2 regions of the Bhargavaea ullalensis genome follow, and region 2 is predicted to be linked to the other one. Evidence: riboswitches for the same ligand, from Rfam matches in the RefSeq annotation. Region 2 holds a riboswitch; the other holds the start of a gene.
The links. A riboswitch is a leader RNA that binds a small molecule or an ion and turns the genes downstream of it on or off. The one in region 2 is predicted to bind lysine.
Positions count from the first base shown of each region.

Region 1: it holds a riboswitch for lysine, as region 2 does, so the genes downstream of both, ACFFIY_RS03975 (Na+/H+ antiporter NhaC family protein) here and dapA (4-hydroxy-tetrahydrodipicolinate synthase) in region 2, are expected to answer to the same signal.

Region 1 is NZ_JBHLWY010000015.1:4,484-14,878, reverse strand. It holds gene sufD (Fe-S cluster assembly protein SufD) at 1-876, shown strand, start outside; gene ACFFIY_RS04010 (cysteine desulfurase) at 876-2,105, shown strand; gene sufU (Fe-S cluster assembly sulfur transfer protein SufU) at 2,095-2,538, shown strand; gene sufB (Fe-S cluster assembly protein SufB) at 2,555-3,952, shown strand; gene ACFFIY_RS03995 (DUF72 domain-containing protein) at 4,421-5,287, shown strand; gene ACFFIY_RS03990 (sulfite exporter TauE/SafE family protein) at 5,287-6,111, shown strand; gene ACFFIY_RS03985 (bifunctional metallophosphatase/5'-nucleotidase) at 6,117-7,499, shown strand; gene yunB (sporulation protein YunB) at 7,541-8,314, shown strand; lysine riboswitch at 8,373-8,559, shown strand; gene ACFFIY_RS03975 (Na+/H+ antiporter NhaC family protein) at 8,687-10,285, shown strand.
Region 2 is NZ_JBHLWY010000042.1:67,116-77,510, forward strand. It holds gene ACFFIY_RS10395 (AI-2E family transporter) at 1-239, shown strand, start outside; gene ACFFIY_RS10400 (sporulation protein) at 245-649, shown strand; gene ACFFIY_RS10405 (MarR family winged helix-turn-helix transcriptional regulator) at 737-1,150, shown strand; gene ACFFIY_RS10410 (hypothetical protein) at 1,769-2,011, opposite strand; gene ACFFIY_RS10415 (hypothetical protein) at 2,019-2,165, opposite strand; lysine riboswitch at 2,276-2,453, shown strand; gene dapA (4-hydroxy-tetrahydrodipicolinate synthase) at 2,615-3,496, shown strand; gene dapB (4-hydroxy-tetrahydrodipicolinate reductase) at 3,499-4,230, shown strand; gene dapD (2,3,4,5-tetrahydropyridine-2,6-dicarboxylate N-acetyltransferase) at 4,233-4,949, shown strand; gene ACFFIY_RS10435 (M20 metallopeptidase family protein) at 5,012-6,163, shown strand; gene ACFFIY_RS10440 (alanine racemase) at 6,163-7,209, shown strand; gene parC (DNA topoisomerase IV subunit A) at 7,254-9,695, opposite strand; gene parE (DNA topoisomerase IV subunit B) at 9,692-10,395, opposite strand, start outside.

The DNA.
Region 1 (10,395 bases), on a different contig from region 2:
CTGACTGCACTCCATGCGGCACTCGTGAACGGCGGCGTCTTCGTGTACGTGCCAAAAGCCGTCGAAGTGAAAGAGCCGGTGCAGGTGCTGTTCCTCCACGACTCGGAGGAAGCATCCCTGTTCAACCACGTGCTCGTCGTGGCTGAGGACAACAGCTCCCTGACCTATGTGGAGAACTACCTGTCGCTCACGCCGAATGCCAAGGGCCTGGCGAACATCATTTCCGAAGTGATCGCGAAAGACGGCGCCAAGGTGGACTACGGTGCTGTGGACGTGCTCGCCGAAGGCTTCACCGCCTACATCAACCGCCGCGGGATCGCCGGCCACAACACAACGATCGAGTGGTCGCTCGGCATGATGAACGACTCCGACTCGATCTATGAAAACGTGACCCACCTTGTCGGCAACGGCTCGCGTTCCGAAGCGAAATCGGTGCTCGTCGGACGAGGCAAACAAAAACAGAACATCACGACGAAGACCGTCCACTGGGGCCAGGATTCCGAAGGGCATATCCTCCAGCACGGGGTGATGAAAGACGAAGCATCGACGATCTTCAACGCCATCGGCAAGATCGAGCACGGCGCGACGCGCGCAAACGCCGAACAGAAATCCCGCGTTCTCATGCTGAGCGAAAAGGCGCGCGGCGACGCGAACCCGATCCTTCTCATCGATGAAGACGACGTCACCGCAGGCCATGCGGCTTCCGTCGGCCGTGTCGACGAGCTGCAGCTCTACTACCTCATGAGCCGCGGCATTCCGAAGACAGAGGCGGAACGGCTCATCGTCCGCGGATTCCTCGCACCGGTTGTGAATCTGCTTCCAATCGAAGGCGTCAAGAAACAGCTGTCGGAGGTCATTGAAAGGAAAGTGCGCTAATGCTCACATTTGACATCAAATCCCGTTTTCCGATTTTGAACCAGGAAGTGAACGGACATCCGCTCGTCTATCTCGACAGCGCCGCCACTTCACAGAAACCGGATACGGTCATCGAAACGATCAGCCGCTATTATGAACGGGACAACTCGAACGTCCACCGGGGCGTGCATACGCTCGGCAACCGGGCGACCGATGAATATGAAGGCGCCCGCCAGAAAGTCGCGGACTTCATCAATGCCGCTTCCGTGCAGGAAGTGATCTTCACGCGCGGCACGACGACGTCGATCAATATGATTGCGCAGAGCTACGGCCGGGCGAACGTTTCGGAAGGCGACGAGATTGTCATCACTTATATGGAACACCACTCGAACATCATCCCGTGGCAGCAGCTTGCCAAGGAAACCGGCGCAGTCCTGAAGTACATCGATCTCGAGGAAGACGGGACCCTGTCGATGGACAAGGTGCGGGAAACCATCACGGGCCGGACGAAGATCGTCTCGGTCATGTACGTTTCAAACGTGCTCGGCACGATGAATCCGGTGAAGGAAATTGCGGCCGTCGCCCATGAAAACGGCGCCGTTATGGTCGTGGACGCTGCACAGGCGGCTCCGCACATGAAAGTCGACGTCCGGGACATCGACTGCGACTTCCTTGCCTTTTCCGGGCACAAGATGTGCGGCCCGACCGGCATCGGTGTCTTGTACGGCAAGAAGGAACTGCTCGAGAAGATGGAGCCGGTCGAATTCGGCGGTGAAATGATCGATTTCGTCAATCTGTACGAGTCGACTTGGAAAGAGCTCCCCTGGAAGTTCGAAGGCGGAACGCCGATCATCGCCGGGGCCATCGGACTCGGTGCAGCGATCGACTTCCTCCAGGAAATCGGCCTTGATGAAATCGAGCGCCATGAACACCAACTCGCCGCATACGCAATGGAGCGCATGAGCAAGATCGAGGGCCTGACGATCTACGGGCCGGCCGACGCACAGAAGCGGGCGGGTCTTGTAACGTTCAACCTTGACGAGGTGCATCCGCACGACGTCGCGACCGTTCTCGACATGAACGGGGTCGCCGTCCGTGCCGGACACCACTGCGCACAGCCGCTCATGAAGTGGCTCGGCGCCACCGCCACGGCGCGGGCAAGCTTCTATCTGTACAACACGGAAGAAGACATTGACCGCCTCGTGGACGGACTCCGCACTGCAAAGGAGTATTTCAGCGATGTCTTTTAATAATCTCGACCAGCTCTACCGGCGGGTCATCATGGATCACTATAAGAACCCCCGCAACAAAGGGGAAATCGAAGACGGGAGCCTGAAAGTCGACATGAACAACCCGACTTGCGGCGACCGGATCCACCTCACACTGAAAGTCGAGGACGGCATGGTCACCGACGCGAAATTCGACGGCGAAGGCTGCTCGATCTCGATGGCGTCCGCTTCGATGATGACACAGGCAGTGAAGGGCAAGAAGGTCGAAGAAGCGCTCAAGCTTTCCGAAACCTTCTCAGACATGATGCTCGGCAAAGAACATGACGACAGCATCGACATGGGGGACATCGAGGCGCTTTCCGGTGTTTCCCAGTTCCCTGCCCGGATCAAATGTGCAACGCTTGCCTGGAAGGCAATGGAGAAAGGCGTCGGCAACGACGCCAATCCAAACTAAGAACGGAGGAAGAAGCATGGTAAACAATGTGCCGGATATCGGCGATTATAAATACGGCTTCCACGACAAAGATGTCTCGGTTTTCCGTTCGAAACGCGGACTGACACGCGAAATCGTCGAAGAGATCTCCCGCATGAAGGAAGAGCCGCAATGGATGCTCGACTTCCGGCTTAAAGCGCTCGAGATCTTCTACAAGAAACCGATGCCTCTCTGGGGCGGAGACCTGAGCGAACTCAACTTTGACGAAATCACTTATTACGTCAAGCCGTCCGAAGCGACGGAACGTTCGTGGGACGAAGTGCCGGAAGAGATCAAGCGCACGTTTGACAAGCTCGGCATTCCGGAAGCGGAACAGAAATACCTGGCGGGCGTTTCGGCTCAGTATGAATCCGAAGTCGTCTACCACAACATGAAGGAAGACCTGGAGAAAATGGGCATCGTCTTCAAGGACACCGACTCGGCGCTCCGCGAAAACGAGGAACTGTTCAAGAAGTACTGGGCAACGGTCATCCCTGCGGCAGACAATAAGTTCTCTGCACTGAACTCCGCAGTCTGGTCGGGCGGTTCGTTCATCTATGTGCCGCCGGGCGTCAAGGTCGATACGCCGCTCCAAGCCTATTTCCGGATCAACTCGGAAAACATGGGGCAGTTCGAGCGTACGCTCATCATCGTCGATGAGGGCGCAAGCGTCCACTACGTCGAAGGCTGCACGGCACCTGTCTACACCACGAACTCGCTGCACTCCGCAGTCGTTGAGATCATCATCAAAAAAGACGCCTACTGCCGCTATACGACGATCCAGAACTGGGCGAACAACGTCTACAACCTCGTCACGAAGCGCGCGGTTGCAGAGGAAAATGCCACGATGGAATGGATCGACGGCAACATCGGCTCCAAGCTGACGATGAAATATCCTGCCGTCCTCCTCAAGGGCGAAGGCGCACGCGGCATGACGCTGTCGATTGCGCTTGCCGGCAAGGGCCAGCACCAGGATGCAGGCGCGAAGATGATGCACCTTGCGCCGAACACGTCGTCCTCGATCGTGTCCAAGTCGATCTCGAAGCACGGCGGGAAAGTCTCCTACCGTGGGATCGTCCACTTCGGACGCAAGGCATCGGGCGCACGCTCGAACATCGAGTGCGACACGCTCATCATGGACAACCAGTCCACGTCCGACACGATTCCGTACAACGAAATCCTCAACGACAACATTTCCCTCGAACACGAGGCGAAAGTGTCGAAGGTTTCCGAAGAACAGCTCTTCTATCTGATGAGCCGCGGAATCTCCGAACAGGAAGCGACCGAAATGATCGTCATGGGCTTCATCGAGCCGTTCACGAAAGAACTGCCGATGGAATACGCCGTCGAAATGAACCGTCTCATCAAGTTCGAGATGGAAGGATCGATCGGCTAATACAGCGCTAAAGTTTGTATGGCAAGGGGTTCGAGGTGTACCGTCACCTCGAACCCCTTTTTGTCTTTCGAAGAAAGTGTGTAAACGCCATCAGTCGAAGAAATCTGCTCGCTTACCGCGGGCGTTGCTTCAGCCTCCTCGAGCTGCGCTCTGCGGGGTCTTCAGCTAACGCTCGTCCCGCCCGTCTCACAGATTTCTTCTCCTTCTGAATGAAAAGACCAGAGAACTGGACAGTATCGCACAATGAACCCACTCACCCCGGCGACGCGCTCACTCACGGGGCCTATGATTCCACTCGCCACACCAACGCGCTCACTCACGGCCCATATGATTCCACTCGTCCCGTAATCACCACAAATCCGCTCCCTCTTTTCATCACTGCTTCCAGCGTGAACCGAGGTTAATAAGGGAATAGAATAGGAATATGATAAGATTGTGATAACTGGTGCGGAAGGAGCGGATTTGGCGATGATCAAAGTGGGATTGACCGGGTGGGGCGACCATCCGGACGTGTACAGCCCGACTTCGAAGAAAACCGAGAAGCTGCAGGACTACAGCGGGCATTTTCCGGTCGTGGAGCTGGATTCCACGTTCTATGCGATCCAGCCTGAGCGGAACATCCGCAAATGGATCGGTGAGACGCCGGACGGCTTTGGTTTCATCACGAAGGCCTATCAGGGCATGACCGGACATCATCGCGGCCGGCTCCCGTATGAATCGGAAGAGGAAATGTTCGATCTTTTTCGCTTGTCGATCGGTCCGATGATCGAGGCGGGCAAGCTGCCGATGGTGCTGGCGCAGTATCCGCCGTGGTTCGACTGCACGAAGGAAAACGTCGGCACCCTGCGCCGGTTGCGTGCCTTGCTTGAAGGCATCGACGTGGCGGTTGAGTTCCGGCACCAGTCGTGGTATTCGGAAAAATACCGTGAAGGAACGCTCCAATTTCTGAGGGAACAGAACTTCATCCATTCGGTCTGTGATGAGCCGCAGGCGGGGGAAGGCAGTATTCCGTTCATCCCGGTCGCCACTCGCAAGGACAAGACCCTCGTCCGGCTGCACGGTCGGAACACCGCAGGATGGAAGGCAGACGGCCGCGATGACAAGAAGTGGCGGGAAGTCCGCTATCTGTACGACTACAACGATGATGAGCTGGCGGGAATCCTTGACGGCGTCCGGAAAATCGAAGAACAGTCAGATCAGGTCTATGTCATCTTCAACAACAACTCCGGCGGCCATGCGGCTGAGAACGCCAAGCGGTTCATGAAGCTTGCCGGCATCGATCCGCAAGGGCCCGGCGGACGGCAGCTGGATCTGTTCGGCAAGGAGGAGTGGTGATGGAGTTTGCCATCCTGGCTGCTGCTGCGCTGCTTGCCGGCATCATCGGGGCGCTCGTCGGCCTCGGAGGCGGCATCATCCTCGTCCCGGCTGCGCTTTACTTCGGCATCACACTTGGCCTCGTGCCGGGCTTGACGCCGCAGAAAATCGTCGGATTGTCCGTTGTCATGATGATTTTCACCGGTCTTTCCTCGACGCTTTCCTACATGAAGACGAAAACTGTCGACTACCGGAGCGGGCTGATCTTTTTCGCAGGAAGCGTTCCCGGAACCATCCTCGGAGCCTATGTGAACAAAGGCCTCGACCTGCCGTCGTTCAACCTGTATTTCGGCATTCTGATGATCATCCTGTCCACGCTGCTGCTCGTCCGGAATTATCTGAAGCCGGTCAGATGGTTCGTTGACAGGGGACTGAAACGGGAATACATAGACAAACTGGGAAATACGCATCAATATGGGTATCCGGTTTTGTTCGCGCTGCTTTTGACGTTCGGTGTAGGGTTCGCCTCGGGTCTGTTCGGAATCGGGGGCGGATCGATCATCGTGCCGGCGATGATCCTGCTGTTCTTGTTCCCGCCGCACGTCGCGGTCGGCACGTCGATGTTCATGGTATTTTTGTCTGCGCTCGTCAATTCGGTGAGCCATATCGCGCTCGGCAATGTGCCCTGGCTTTACACGATCCCGGTCATCCCGGCCGCGTTCATCGGTGCGAAGGCAGGGGCGGCGCTGAACAAGCGGCTCAATTCGGAGCGTCTCGTCACGGCGCTCCGGTTTATTCTGCTCCTCATGGGGATCCGCTCAATCTATGAGGGGTTATGGGGTTGAATGGCTTGACGATAGAAAAAATCCATATTTACCATACGAACGATCTTCACAGCCATTTTGAAAAGTGGCCAAGAATCCGGAGTTTCCTGCAACGGCGAAAAGCGGAGCATGCAGCGGCGGGCGAGCCATGCTTCCTGTTCGACATCGGCGACCACATGGACCGCTCGCATCCTTACACCGAAGCGACGCTTGGCCGGGGCAACACAGCGATGCTCGACGATCTCGGCTATGACGCCGTCACGATCGGGAACAATGAAGGCATCACACTGGCACCGGACAATCTGGATGCCCTTTACCGGGACGCCTCGTTTCCCGTCGTGCTCGGCAATCTGTTCCGCGCGGACGGCATACGTCCCGGCTGGGCAGTGCCCGAAGCGTTCCTGACGACGCCTTCCGGGCTCCGGATCGGCCTGCTCGGGGCGACGGCTGACTTCACTTCCTCCTATGAACAGCTCGGCTGGCGCATCGGGGGGCCGGGGGCATGGCTGGCTGCCGCAGCCCCGCAGGTGAAGGAGCACTGCGATCTGGTCGTCTGTCTCTCGCACATGGGATCGACCGCCGATGACCGGCTTGCGGAAGAAGCGGCCGGTTCGGTGGATATCATCCTCGGTGCCCATACCCACCACGTGTATCCGGATGGCCGGATGGTCGGGGATACGCTGATCGGGGCGGCAGGCAAGTGGGGCCATTATGTCGGGGAGATTGAGCTGGACGTGGACCGTGCGTCCGGCCGCATCGTCCGATCCCGGGCAGCTGTCCATGACACGGACGCACTGCCGGCGCCGGAGGACGACTTATCGTTTGATGCGGAGCTCCGGAAAGAGGCGGGCGTCCTCATGGGCACCCCCGTTTTTAATAATCCGTCCGATCTGCCCGGAAGCTGGACGCATCCGTCGCCGCTCTCGAAATTCTTCTCGCAGGCGCTGCGCATCCATACAGGCGGGGACTGTGCCATGTACAATGCGGGGATTTTTCTCGGCGGCCTCAAAAAGGGCGGTGTGTCCCGGATGGATCTTCATTCGCTCATGCCCCATCCGATCAATCCGTGCATCGTCAGATTAAGCGGAGCGGAGCTCGAAGAGGCCTATGAACTCAGCCTGGATCCCGGGTGGCCGGAAATCCGGCTCCGCGGGCTCGGCTTCAGGGGGGAAGTGATGGGGAAGATGATCCATCACCGACTGAAGCGGTCGGAAGACGGCCGGCTGATGGTCGGCGGCCGGCCTGTCCGGCGGGATCACACCTACCGGCTTGCCACACTGGACTTGTTTACGTACGGATTTTTCTTTCCGGAGTTCAAGCAGGTCCCGAAGGAATATTTCATGCCCGAGTTCATCCGTGACGTGCTTGCGGAGCATGCGGTCCGGACGTTCGGGCATGCAGGGTCATAACCAGCACCCCCCGCCCATAGGATGGGGCAGGGGGATTTTTATTGAGATTTCCGTATGCCCGAAAAAGAAAGTTCCGCGGCCGTCCGGGACGCGGGAAGAGGCGATACCTGCCGCTCCTCCTCCCGGCCGGCCTTGTGCTGATCTTCCTGATTTTTATTTATTTCAATGAACGGCTGACGCCCGCGCTCACCGAGTATGCGGAGGTCCAGACGACCAAGATCGCCTCTGAAGTGATTGCAAAGGCGCTGGACACGAAAGCGACGATCGACATCAATGAAATCATCGAATACGTTCCCTCCACCCAGTCGGAAGTCGTCACGGCGAAGCTGAACACGGAAATCATCAACCGCTTCATCGCGGAGACCCATGGGCTCGTCTCGGATTATCTCGAGAAAGCGGAAGCGGGGGAACTGAACGCGCTTCCGAAGCTCGAGAATATCGAGTATGACGTGGAAACGATGAAGGACCGGGACGGCATCGTCTTTTTCGTGCCCCTCGCCCAGGCGATCGGCATGCCGATGCTCGGGAACCTCGGGCCGAAAGTGCCGGTCCGCTTCCATATGATCGGCGATGTCCACGCCAACCCGAAAACCGAAATCCGCGAGTTCGGCATCAACAATGCGCTCGTGGAAGTGACCGCCATCATCCAGGTGAACGTCCAGATCATCGTGCCGTTCGCCTCCAAGAAGTCGACGATCGAACAGCGGATTCCGATCGCCATTGGACTCGTACAGGGACAGGTGCCGCACATCTTCAACAAGGGGGACGTCGCGCCGCCGTCCATCGAGGTTCCGATCCCGCTCCCGGAAGACTGAAAAAGGCCTTGCAATCTGTTTCCATTCCTGCTATTCTATAAGTCATTAATAAGAATATCGATTGGGTAGAGGCCGCAATTGCTTATGAGTCACACACGCGAGTTTGACAGCTATGACCGTGCGTAAAAGGAAGCATTGCCGAAGTGGACCGGAAAGTCAGAGAAGGTCTGCTGGGGCCATTCCGAACAGGGATGGCACTGTCATACGGAACGGGAAATCCGTCTGTATGGAGAGCTACAGATCGTACGTTGTAATGATTTATATTCCAACAGACGAACAGTAGTCGGCCGGCTTCCTTTTGCGCACTCGCGCGGGATGCCGGCCGTTTTTGCTTGAATGAAGCCTCTCCCCCTCGGAATGGAGGAATGGAACATGTCAGGTACCATCTTTTCGATTTTGCCGCCGCTGATTGCCATCGTGATGGTGCTCATCACGAAACGTGTGCTCGTTTCTCTCGGAACGGGGATCCTTGCCGGTGCCGTCATTGCGGCTTCCTTTAAACCGGGGGATTCCGCCGTGACGCTCTGGAAAGCCTTTACGGTCAGTTTCTGGGACGGAGGGCTGAACACATACAACATCTTCATCATGTTGTTTGTCCTGCTGCTCGGCGTGCTGACCGCGTTCGTGAGCCTGTCGGGCGGCAGCCGGGCATTTGCGGACTGGGCGACGAAGCGGATCCGCACCCGGCGCGGCGCAAAGCTGCTAGCAGCGCTCCTTGGCATCCTGATTTTCGTTGACGACTACTTCAATGCGCTGGCCGTGGGGCAGATTGCACGTCCGATCACCGACACTCACAAGGTGTCCCGGGCAAAGCTGGCTTATTTCATCGATTCCACTTCCGCACCGGTCTGTGCCATCGCGCCTGTGTCCAGCTGGGGCGCCTATCTTATCGGCGTCATTGGCACCATACTGGCCGGCGCATCGGTCGTCAGCTACACGCCGCTGGAAGCATTCCTGCTCATGATCCCGATGAACTTCTACGTTTTCGCAACGCTTGTGTTCGTCTTTTTCGCCGCCATCAGCAACTTCGACTTCGGGGAGATGCGCAAGCATGAGATCCGGGCGGTGGAAACCGGCGAGCTGTACGATCCGTCAAAGGCGATTCCGGGGGAACTGAAGGAAGAATTTCCGGTGCACAACCACGGCCGGGTCATCGATCTTGTTCTGCCGATTGTTACGCTTGTCGCCGTCACGGTCGGCGGAATGCTGTTCACCGGCTACCGCGGAAGCATGGCGGAGTTCGGCCGTGCGGACATCTGGACCATCTTTGAAATGACTGACGTGCCGGTTGCGCTGCTTTCGGGCGGTCTCGCCGGCGTCCTTGTCGCGGCACTGCTGTACATCACGCAGATGAAGAAAAATGAAACGGCACGCATGTCATACGTCGGAACGGCATTCATCAGCGGCATCAAAGCGATGATGCCGGCCGTCTCGATCCTCATTTTCGCTTGGGCGCTCACTTACCTGATCGGGGAACTGGAGACGGGCGCATTCCTCTCCGGCGTGGTCCAGCAGGCGAACGTTCCGATCGTTCTCCTGCCGGCCATCATGTTTGTGCTGGCCGGTGTGATGTCGTTTGCAACCGGTACTTCTTGGGGCTCATTCGGAATCCTGCTCCCGATTGCCGGACAGGTCATGCTGGATGCGGCACCGGAAATGCTGCTTGCTTCGCTGGCGGCCGTGCTCGGCGGTTCGGTGTTCGGTGACCACTGCTCGCCGATTTCCGACTCGACGATCATGTCTTCGACAGGTGCCGGCTCCAACCACATCGACCACGTGGCGACCCAGCTGCCGTACGCACTGGCGAGCGCAGCCATCTCTGCCGTCGGCTACGTGGTGCTGGGCGTAACCGATTCGGTCTGGGCGGGCATCCTGACCGTTGCCTTGCTGCTTGTCGCAGTCATCGTCTTCTGGACGCTGAAAGGCCGTGCCGTCTCACCGTCGGCACTCGGCCAGCATACCGGAAATTGATCCAAAAGGCAGGGGGTTCCCCCCTGCCTTTTGTCATGCCTGCGAAAGATGTCGGAAATTAAAAAATGCTTTGACTTCATATTTGAAGGAAGTTATACTTACAATAAGAT
Region 2 (10,395 bases):
CGCAGATCATGGGTAAAACAATGCATATCCATCCGGTCACAATCATTTTCGTCTTGCTGACGTCCGGTTCGCTGTTCGGCGTCCCCGGGGTCATCCTCGGGATTCCGGGCTATGCGCTGGTCAAAGTGCTGGCAACCCATTTGTTCAAGCTGTTCAAAAAGCGATATGATGAACATGAAGAACCGGCGATGCGCTATACGGAAAATACCTTCGTGCCGGATGAGACAGGGAGAGATTGAGTGAGATGCTGAAATCCTTTTTATCGAAAATCGGGATCGGAAGTCTCCAGGTGGACACGGTGGTTGACAATCAGGTGCTGGAAGAAGGAGAAATCCTAAACGGTACGATTTACATTGACGGCGGGGAAGCCGACCAGATGATCGATCATATTACACTGGAAGTATTCGTACGGACGCACAACTACTCGCCGGACAGCGACTTCGACACAATCGACAAGCCCATCACCAGACAGTCTATTGAACTGGTCGGAGATGTCCGTTCAAAGGAAACCCGGATGATCCCGTTTGAGATCGTGCCGGATGAGCGCTGGCAGATCGATCCGGAAAAGTCTTCGCTCATGTTGAAGACGACGGTCCACATTCCGGGCGGCGCAGATGCATACGATGAAGACCAAATCCAATACGGCTAAAAAAGCGCATCCGGCTTTCCGGGTGCGCTTTTTGTTTTTTGAATGTACAATTAATAAAGCGGTTGACCAAAGGGGAGGGGATGGAAGTTGGATGAACTGCTGAGAATGTTCCATACATTGAACGGTGAATTGAACAAAGTGCACAAAGAGGCCTGCAAGGAAGTTTCTGTGCAGCAAAGCACGATCATGCATGAGATCCAAAACCTCAACGCCCCGTCCATGCAGGAAACAGCACGGGGCGTCGGCATGGACATTACGACCTTCTCCAGGCAGATCCAGTCACTTGTCACGTCCGGCCATGTGTCGAGAAAACCGTATCCCGGAGACCGGCGAATCCAGATCCTTTCATTGACCGAGACGGGGGAAGCGGCAGTGCAACAGATAGATGAAAAGATTATGATACAGCTGGAAGCTGCCTTTTCGGGAATGAAGGATTTTGAAAAAGAAATCATCATCCGATCTTTGCAGGAACTATATAAAAAGATGAACAGCAGCGAATAAAACTCCTTGTTGCATTGAGCAACTATTCTTTTTGATTGATACTTGCAATATTCAAGTTAATTGGTTGAGAGCTGATTGTTTATAGGTTGCAAGGTGATAGTTTCGCATTGCAACCATCAAAATTGCACTTTTCAACTTCGATAGATGCAATCTGCATCCTTGATGGATGCGCTATGCAACCACGTGGATTTCACAGAAGCTGACACGAGTTTTTATTGAGCGGGACTGTAATGAAACAGAAATTAAAAACGAATGAGTACAGCCGCAGATCCGGCTTATGTAAAACAGTCTGGCACGGATACGGAACACGGAAATGATGAACGTCCGAATGATCGGGCTTTGGTTTTGGTTTGTCTGCGTCTGGAGCCGATCACGAAAATCCGTGGCAGCCAGAGACAGATTCTGCCGGGACACGAAATCGACTCGGCGGCTTGAGCCAGACGGCCAAATAAACAGCAGCAGCTTTGGCAGGGAAAAACCGGCTGTCGGTCAAAAACAACCGGTTGCCGTGATACAATGATGAAGGACGTTACATGTAAGGAAGGGAGGCAAACAAAGCACCTCTCTTGACTGCTGTCTCTTTTAGTTTACATAATTTCTATTTTCGGAAGTTGCATATCATTGTTTAGTATACTTGAAACAGTGAGATGGAATGCGTTTTTTCAGTTGAAACGGCTTGCTTTTATGTCCGTTCGGTTGATTGTCATCTGGCGCAGATCCTGCGGTTTTATTGCGCTGCGCCTTGCTTGGCTTGGATACTGATCCGGCTTGTTTCAGTTGTTTTTCTGAGACCGCCGTCTCATCAGGTGTCGTCCGGCTATCGGACTTGTTCGTTCGTTGTTTCGTGATTTCTTGGTTCACCGTCTCATTAACCTGTGTTTTTTAATTGATGAACAATGCCCGAGTGATCTGTTTGATCCATTTGCCGACCGGATCCGCTCAGCAGCTCCATCCGATTAACCCGCGCATGCACACCAGCAACAGATTCGATTCCTGTGCCCATTCCATCCGCCATTTGGCCCGGGTTATGTCCCCTTCTTTCACCCCTTCGAAAGAAAATTCATCAAATCTCTTTACAAGCCCCTATTGTTGTTGTAGAGTTGTCTGCAAGATTCAAAATTGAATAGCAATGGATGAGGTGCAAAGATCATCAGTACCCCGCGGCAACGGCTGAGAACCGGCGGCGGGCGAAAGGGAGATTTGCCGAAATGGAGACCGGTTCTCAGGCCGTCTCCGTTGGACTGTATGTGAACAGCATGCAGGCTGTCATTATTCTTCGTGATAATGGAGTGCTTCCACTTGTGACCTTCCAGGTCGTGCATCGCATAAGCCAACAAGTCGGAATCGTAACCAGGTTCCGGCTTGTTTTTATTTTGCGTTGCATGGGACATTTCATCCATTGTCCGGGCATTCGTACCGGAAACCGGGAAACCGGAATACACTGGATAGAAAGAGGGATGGAACATGAATCATCTGTTTACCGGAGTTGCAGCAGCCGTCACCACCCCGTTCAACAATCAGCAGGTCGACTATGAAAGCTTCCGCCGGCATCTTGAGTTCCTGATCGGCAACCGGATCCAGGCGCTGGTCATCAACGGGACGACCGGAGAAGGATCCACGCTGACGGCAGAAGAACGCCGCCGCCTGCTTGAGATTGCCGTGCAGACATCGGCGGGACGCGTGCCGGTCATCGCCGGAACCGGGTCCAACTCGACGATCGAATCCATCGAAGCTTCCCGCGAAGCGAAGCAGATCGGTGCGGACGGCATCATGCTCATCACGCCCTACTACAATAAAACGAGCCAGCGCGGACTCATCCGCCATTTTGAAGCGATTGTCGATGCCGCGCAGATTCCGGCGCTTCTGTACAACGTCCCGTCGCGGACCGGCATGACGATCGAGCCGGATACGGTGCTGGAGCTCAGCCGGCATCCGATGATCGTCGGCCTGAAGGATGCGACCGGTGACTTGAACTACATGTCTCAGGTGCGGCTCATGACCGACCCGTCGTTCGCCCTTTACAGCGGCAATGACGACACTGCCCTCCCCTTCCTTTCCCTCGGAGGCAACGGCGTCATCTCCGTCGTCGCCAATGTCGTTCCCGATGAATTCCAGGAAATGTTCGAATGCTCCCAGACGGGCCCGGCCGGCGCACAGGAGATCCATTACCGGCTCACTCCGCTCATTGCCGCGCTGTCTGTGGACGTCAATCCGATCCCGATCAAAGTCCTCACTTCGCACCTCGGTTTCGGGGGCTATGAAGTGCGGCTTCCCCTTCTGCCGCTTGAGGAGGCGGGACGCGGGCGCCTGATCCGCCAATTTGAATCCATCCGGATGGAGGTTTGACCATGAAACTGCTGCTCTGCGGCTACGGCGCGATGAATCGCCGGGTTGCCGCTCTTGCCACGGGACGCGGCCATGAGGTCGCCGGGGTTCTGCTCACCCGCGGAAGCTCTGCGGACGGCCATCCGGTGTACCGGCCGGACGAACGGCTTCCGGAAGCAGATGCCATCATTGATTTTTCCCATCCTGCGCTCACTTCGGCGCTCCTTGAAGCGGAGACCGGCCTGCCGCTCGTCATTGCGACGACCGGCGAAAAAGAGGCGCTGACCGAAATGATGAGGGAAAAAGCGCAGGGCCAGCCGATCTTCTTCAGCGCCAACATGAGCGCCGGCGTGCATATGCTGACGGAAATCGTCCGTTATGCCGCTTCCCTTCTTCCTTCATTCGATATTGAACTGACAGAGCGCCATCACCGGAAAAAAGTCGATGCGCCGAGCGGGACGCTCATCAAGCTGTTCGACGCCATCGCTTCGGCCAGGCCGGACGTCCACCCCGTCCACGACCGCCACCAGTCGGAAAACCGCCGCACCGACGAGGAAATCGGCATTCATTCGCTGCGCGGCGGGACGATCGCCGGTGAGCATGAAGTGCTGTTTGCGGGACACGAAGAAACGATCACGATCGCCCACCATGCCCAGTCGAAGGACATTTTCGCGTCAGGGGCGCTGGACGTGGCTCAGCGGCTGATCGATAAGAAAAACGGTTTTTATACTTACGATAACCTGGGGGTTGACTGACCATGAATGAATTCACTGCAGAAGAAATCATCTCGTTCATCAGCAATGCAAACAAAACCACACCGCTTAAAATTTATGTGAACACGCAGCTCGACCGCTCACAGTTCCCGGACAGCTTCCACGTGTTCGGAAACGGCGGTTCCTACACGATCTTTGCCGACCATTCTGACTGGGCCCCCTTTGAAGAAGCCAACCGCGAACGGCTGGAAGACGTTGTCATCGAGCAGGACCGCCGCAACAGCGCCGTCCCTCTCCTTGATGCAACAAATGTGAACGCACGGATCGAGCCGGGTGCCTATATCCGCGAGCATGCATCCATCGGCGACAATGCCGTCATCATGATGGGCGCGGTCATCAACATCGGTGCCGTCGTCGGCGAAGGCACGATGGTCGATATGAATGCCGTGCTCGGCGGGCGCGCCATCACCGGGCGCAACGTCCATGTCGGCGCCGGTGCCGTCCTCGCCGGCGTCATCGAACCGGCGAGTGCCGTGCCGGTGACCGTCGGCGACAATGTCCTCATCGGCGCGAATGCCGTCCTCCTGGAAGGCGTCCGGGTCGGAGACGGCGCCGTCATCGCGGCTGGGAGCATCGTGACGGATGATGTGCCGGCGGGTGCGGTCGTTGCCGGCACACCGGCGCGGGTGATCAAACAGGCAGCGGACGTCCGGTCCGGCAAAATCGGGATCGTGGATGCACTGCGCAGGCTGAACGACTGAGTTTTCGACTTTGAGGGAAGGGGCCTCCCTTCCCTTTTTACATATTCACGGGGGTGGACTGCATGGAACTGATGGAACGACTGACCCGGCACAGGCGGGCGCTGCACCGGATTCCGGAAGCCGGATTCCGGGAAGTCAAAACGGCCGCTTATATCCGGCGGGAACTGGACGCGCTTGGGATCCGCTTTGAGACGCCGATGGAAACGGCGACCGTCGCCCGGATTGACGGACGTTCGGAGCGGACGATCGCTTTCCGTGCGGACATCGACGGCCTGCCGATCGAGGAAGAAACCGGTCTTCCGTTCGCATCCGGACATACCGGCTGGATGCATGCATGCGGACATGACGGGCACAGCGCCATCCTGCTTGCGTTCGCCGAGCGCTGCATGGAGTTGAAACAGGACGGCGCCCTGCCCTGCAGCGTCCTGCTCATCTTCCAGCCTTCAGAGGAATCCGGCGGCGGCGCGGCACACCTTGTCCGGACCGGTATTTTTGAAAAACACCGGCCGGATGCGGTGTTCGGGCTTCATGTGATGCCCGATGAGGCGGAAGGCCGGCTGCTCACGAGAAGCGGCGAACTGACCGCCAGCGCGACCGAATACCGGCTGCGGGTGTCCGGCCGGGCGGCGCATGTCGCAAACAAGCAGAACGGCGCATCCGCACTCGGCGCGCTCGTCCACCTTGCCTCCGGCATCGAGCGGATTCAGCATTACCGGCTTGACGGGCTCAACCGCAACATCATCCACGTCGGCAAGATGAACGCAGGCGAAGCGATCAATACGGTCGCTTCCTCGGCTTATCTGGAAGGGACGATCCGGACTTATTCCGAGGATGATCTTGAAACGGCCACCGATGCCCTGAGGAATCTGGCAGACAGCGCGGACTTGCTGTTCGGCACAAAAACAGAGCTGGACGTTTCCGAGGGCTATCCGGCCGTCGTGAATTCCCCTTCCCTCCTGCCGCTTTCAAAGCGGGCGGCGGAGGCAGCCGGCCTGCAGTTCATCGAAAAAGAAAAGCCGTACCTCTTCGGCGAAGATTTTTCGTTTTACCGCGAGGCGGCGCCGGTGCATTTTGCTTTTCTCGGCGTGCGCAATGAAGCGCTCGGCCACACGTCGGCACTGCATACGCCGACACTGAACTTCCGGGAAGAGGCGCTCGCACCGGGCGTGCACTTTTTTGAGCAGGTGCTTCTTCATTCAGGAGGTGACGTCTGATGCCGGCCGTACTGGAGATCAACAGGGGCCGCATGCTCACCAAGGCGGCGGAAGTCCAAAAAGATGCACCCGTGCTCGCCGTCGTGAAAAATGATGCCTACAACACCGGTCTTCCCCTCGCCTGGCGGACGTTCCGTGAAGCGGGCATCCGGGCGTTCGCGACGACCAGTCTCAGAGAAGCGGTGGCACTTCGGCGGATGGATCCGGACTGCACGCTTTTCCTCATGAACCCGGTGATTGATTTTGACCTGCTCCGGGAATACCGGATCGACATGACGCTCCCTTCGCTTGATTTTTACGAAACGCACAAAGAACGCCTGCACGGAATCCGCCTTCATCTGGAATACCGGAACCTTCTCCGGCGCTCCGGATTTGAGACGGCGGAACAGATGGAGCGGGTGTTCCTGGACAAACAGGCGGATATCACCGGAATCTGGACCCATTTTGCGTTCGCCGATGAACCCGGTGCCGAACACGACCGGGAAAAGCGGGACTGGCTCGGACTGCTGGAACAGCTTTCCGGCCATGTCCGCAGCCTGCCGTTCATCCACGCCCAGAACAGCGCCTCCTACATGCTGGACGGACTGCTGCCGGGCCACACGCATGTCCGGCCGGGGATTCTCCTGTACGGTTCGAGGCCCTGTTCCGGGATTCCCGAATCCGCCGTGCCGAACGTCATCACGCTCAGCGCCCGGGTTATCCAGACGATCCGGCTCAAGAAAGGCGAATCATCCGGCTATTGTTCCGCTTTCAGGGCGGACGAGGACTGCACGGTCGCCGTCTGCGACATCGGCTACGGAGACGGATTGCTGCGGACGCGCGCCCGCCACGATGTGATGATCAACGGCCGCCGGTTTCCGGTCGCCGCGCTCATGATGAGCCACCTGCTCGTGCAAACGGATGATTCGGTGCATGCCGGCGACCGGGTCGATCTGTACAGTGACGAGCTGCGGGTGGACCATTACACCGCGCTGGGCGTCGGGGCAAATTCAGAACAGATGTCCGCGCTGAACCGGATGTCGCTCCATACGATCATCAAGGAATGAAAAATCCCGTGCACCGGCTCCACAGAGCCCTGCACGGGATTTGTTTATTCTTCTTTTGTTTCCATGTCGATCTCGGTGTAAAGGGCCGTCACATCGCCGTCTTCCTTTTGATCCGCGGCGAAGGAGCCGTTGGAATAGCGGTCGGCGAGCCGGTACCCGCCCGGATCCACCGCGATCCGCTTGTCCTTGTCAGTGAGCAACATGACCCGGATGCCTTTCTGGACGGCGACCACCCCGGCCACCCGGTGGGGGTTCGACTTGAGTTCTTTCAGGCAGACGAGTCCGCGCTTGGCACGCGTGGACAATTCGAATTCGGACACCGGCATTTTCTTGACGGCACCGCGGTGTGTTGCGAGGAACAGCGCCTCTTCATCACCCGGCCGGTTTACAACAGAAGAGACGACGGTGTCGCCTTCTTTCAGGTTGATCCCTTTCACGCCGGCCGTGCGCACGCCCGTTTCGGACACTTCCGACAGCGGGAAGCGGAGACCGTAGGCGAGGCGGGTGAACAGCAGGAGTTCCCCTTCTGCCGGCACGAGATGGACTGCCTGCAGCGCATCGCCTTTTTTCAGGGACACGGCCTTGTAGGTCCTGCCGTGGCGCTGGACCTGGTAGTCGGCAAGCGCCGATCGCTTCACGAAGCCGTTTGCCGTGACGGTCAGGATGCCCGCTCCCGGTTCGTCAAATGAGCCGACGCCGAACGCCGTGACGATTTCTTCCTCCGGTGCAAGCGGCACGATGCTGGAGAGATGCTGGCCGAGGTCCTTCCAGCGGATGTCCGGCAGTTCATGAACCGGCTGGTAAACATAATTGCCGAGCGACGTGAACAGAAGAAGCGCCTGCTGGGTGTTGAGCGTTCCGCCGAACAGCAGCCGGTCGGATTCCTTCATTTCCAGGTCCCGCCCGCCCGACGCGCCGTACGAGCGCTGGCTTGTCCGCTTCACATAGCCGTCTTTTGTCACCGTGACGACCACATCCTCGCTCGGAATGAGAATGTCGAGGTCCAGCTTGATCTCCGCGATTTGTTCTTCGATGACCGAGCGGCGCGGTTCGGAAAACTGTTTGCGGATCTCCTTCAACTCGGTTTTGATGACTTTCATCAGTTTCTTTTCCGAGCCGAGGATGCCGGACAGCTCTTCAATGAGCGCGTTCAGTTCTTCCTGTTCGCGCTGCAGTTCGGTGATGTCCGTATTCGTCAGTCGGTAAAGCTGCAGGGAGACGATCGCCTCGGCCTGCGGTTCCGTGAAGTTGAATGCGCTGACGAGGTTGTTTTTGGCGTCCCGCTTGTCTTCGGAGGCCCGGATCGTCCGGATGACCTCATCGAGGATCGACAGGGCCTTCATGAGTCCCTCGACGATGTGGAGCCGGTCTTTCGCCCGCAGCAGGTCGTATTCGGACCGCTTGGTGATCACGTCCCGCCGGTGGCCGATGTAGGCATCGAGCATCATGCCGAGCGACATGAGCTTCGGCCGCCGTCCTTCGATGGCGATCATGTTGAAGTTGTAGTTCACCTGCAGGTCCGTGTTTTTGAACAGATACTGCAGAATCCCTTCGCCGGCGATGTCTTTTTTCAGTTCGATGACGATCCGGAGGCCCGTCCGGTCGGATTCGTCCCGGACTTCGGAAATTCCTTCAAGTTTGCGGTCCAGGCGGAGTTCATCGATTTTCTTGACCAGATTGGCTTTGTTGACGTCGTACGGGATTTCCGTGACAACGATCTGTTCCTTGCCGCCGCGCAGCGTTTCGACTTCCGTCTTTGCGCGGATGACGATTTTGCCGCGGCCGGTCTCATAGGCCTTGCGGATCCCGTCGGCTCCCTGGATGATGCCGCCCGTCGGGAAATCGGGACCTCGCAGGACGGTCATCAGCTCATCGGTGGAAACGGCCGGGTTGTCGATCCTCATGAGGACCGCGTCGATCACTTCATGCAGGGCATGCGGCGGGATGTCGGTCGCGTAGCCGGCGGCGATCCCCGTCGAACCGTTGATGAGCAGGTTCGGCAGCCGGGCCGGCAATACGGTCGGCTCGGTTTCGTTGTCATCGTAGTTCGGCACAAATTCGACCGTCCGCTTGCCGATGTCGCGGAGCATTTCCGCTGCAATCGCGGACAGCCTCGCTTCCGTGTACCGCATTGCGGCGGCCGGGTCTCCGTCAAGCGAGCCGTTGTTTCCGTGCATTTCAATGAGCGGATGGCGGAGCTTCCAGTCCTGGCTCATCCGCACCATCGCTTCATACACCGACGAGTCGCCGTGCGGGTGATAATTCCCGATGACGTTCCCGACAGTCTTCGCCGATTTCCGGAACGATTTTTCGTGTGTGTTGCCTTCCATGTGCATCGCATACAGGATGCGCCGCTGGACCGGCTTCAGCCCGTCGCGTGCATCGGGCAGCGCCCGGTCCTGGATGATGTACTTGCTGTAGCGGCCGAACCGGTCGCCGATCACTTCTTCAAGCGGAAGATCCTGATATTGTGCGTTTTCATTCATGAGATGATGTCCTCCTCAGCCGTCAGGAATTCGTTCTCGAGGATGTTGTCCCCGTCTTCCATGCCGAAGTCGACATTCTCTTCGATCCATTTGCGCCGCGGGTCGACTTTGTCGCCCATGAGCGTCGTCACCCGGCGCTCGGACTTCGCCCCGTCTTCAATCGTGACGCGGATGAGCGTCCGGGTTTCCGGATTCATCGTCGTTTCCCACAGCTGATCGGCGTTCATTTCCCCGAGGCCCTTATAGCGCTGGAGCATGTAGCCTTTGCCGACTTTCTTGATCGCCCCGTCCAGCTCCGCTTCCGTCCAGGCATATTCGATCTTTTCTTTCTTGCCCGTTCCCTTGGACACTTTAAAGAGCGGAGGAAGGGCGATGTACACCTTGCCCGCCTCCATGAGCGGTTTCATATAGCGGTAGAAGAAGGTGAGGAGGAGCACCTGGATATGTGCGCCGTCGGTATCGGCATCGGTCATGATGACCACTTTGTCGTAGGCGATGTCATTGATGTTGAAGTCGGCGCCGACTCCCCCGCCGATCGCATGGATGATCGTTGAGATCTCCTCGTTTTTCATGATGTCTTCAAGCTTCGCCTTCTCGGTGTTGATGACCTTGCCCCGGAGCGGCAGGATGGCTTGGAAGGTGCGGTCCCTTCCCTGCTTGGCGGAGCCGCCCGCGGAGTCGCCCTCGACGAGGTACAATT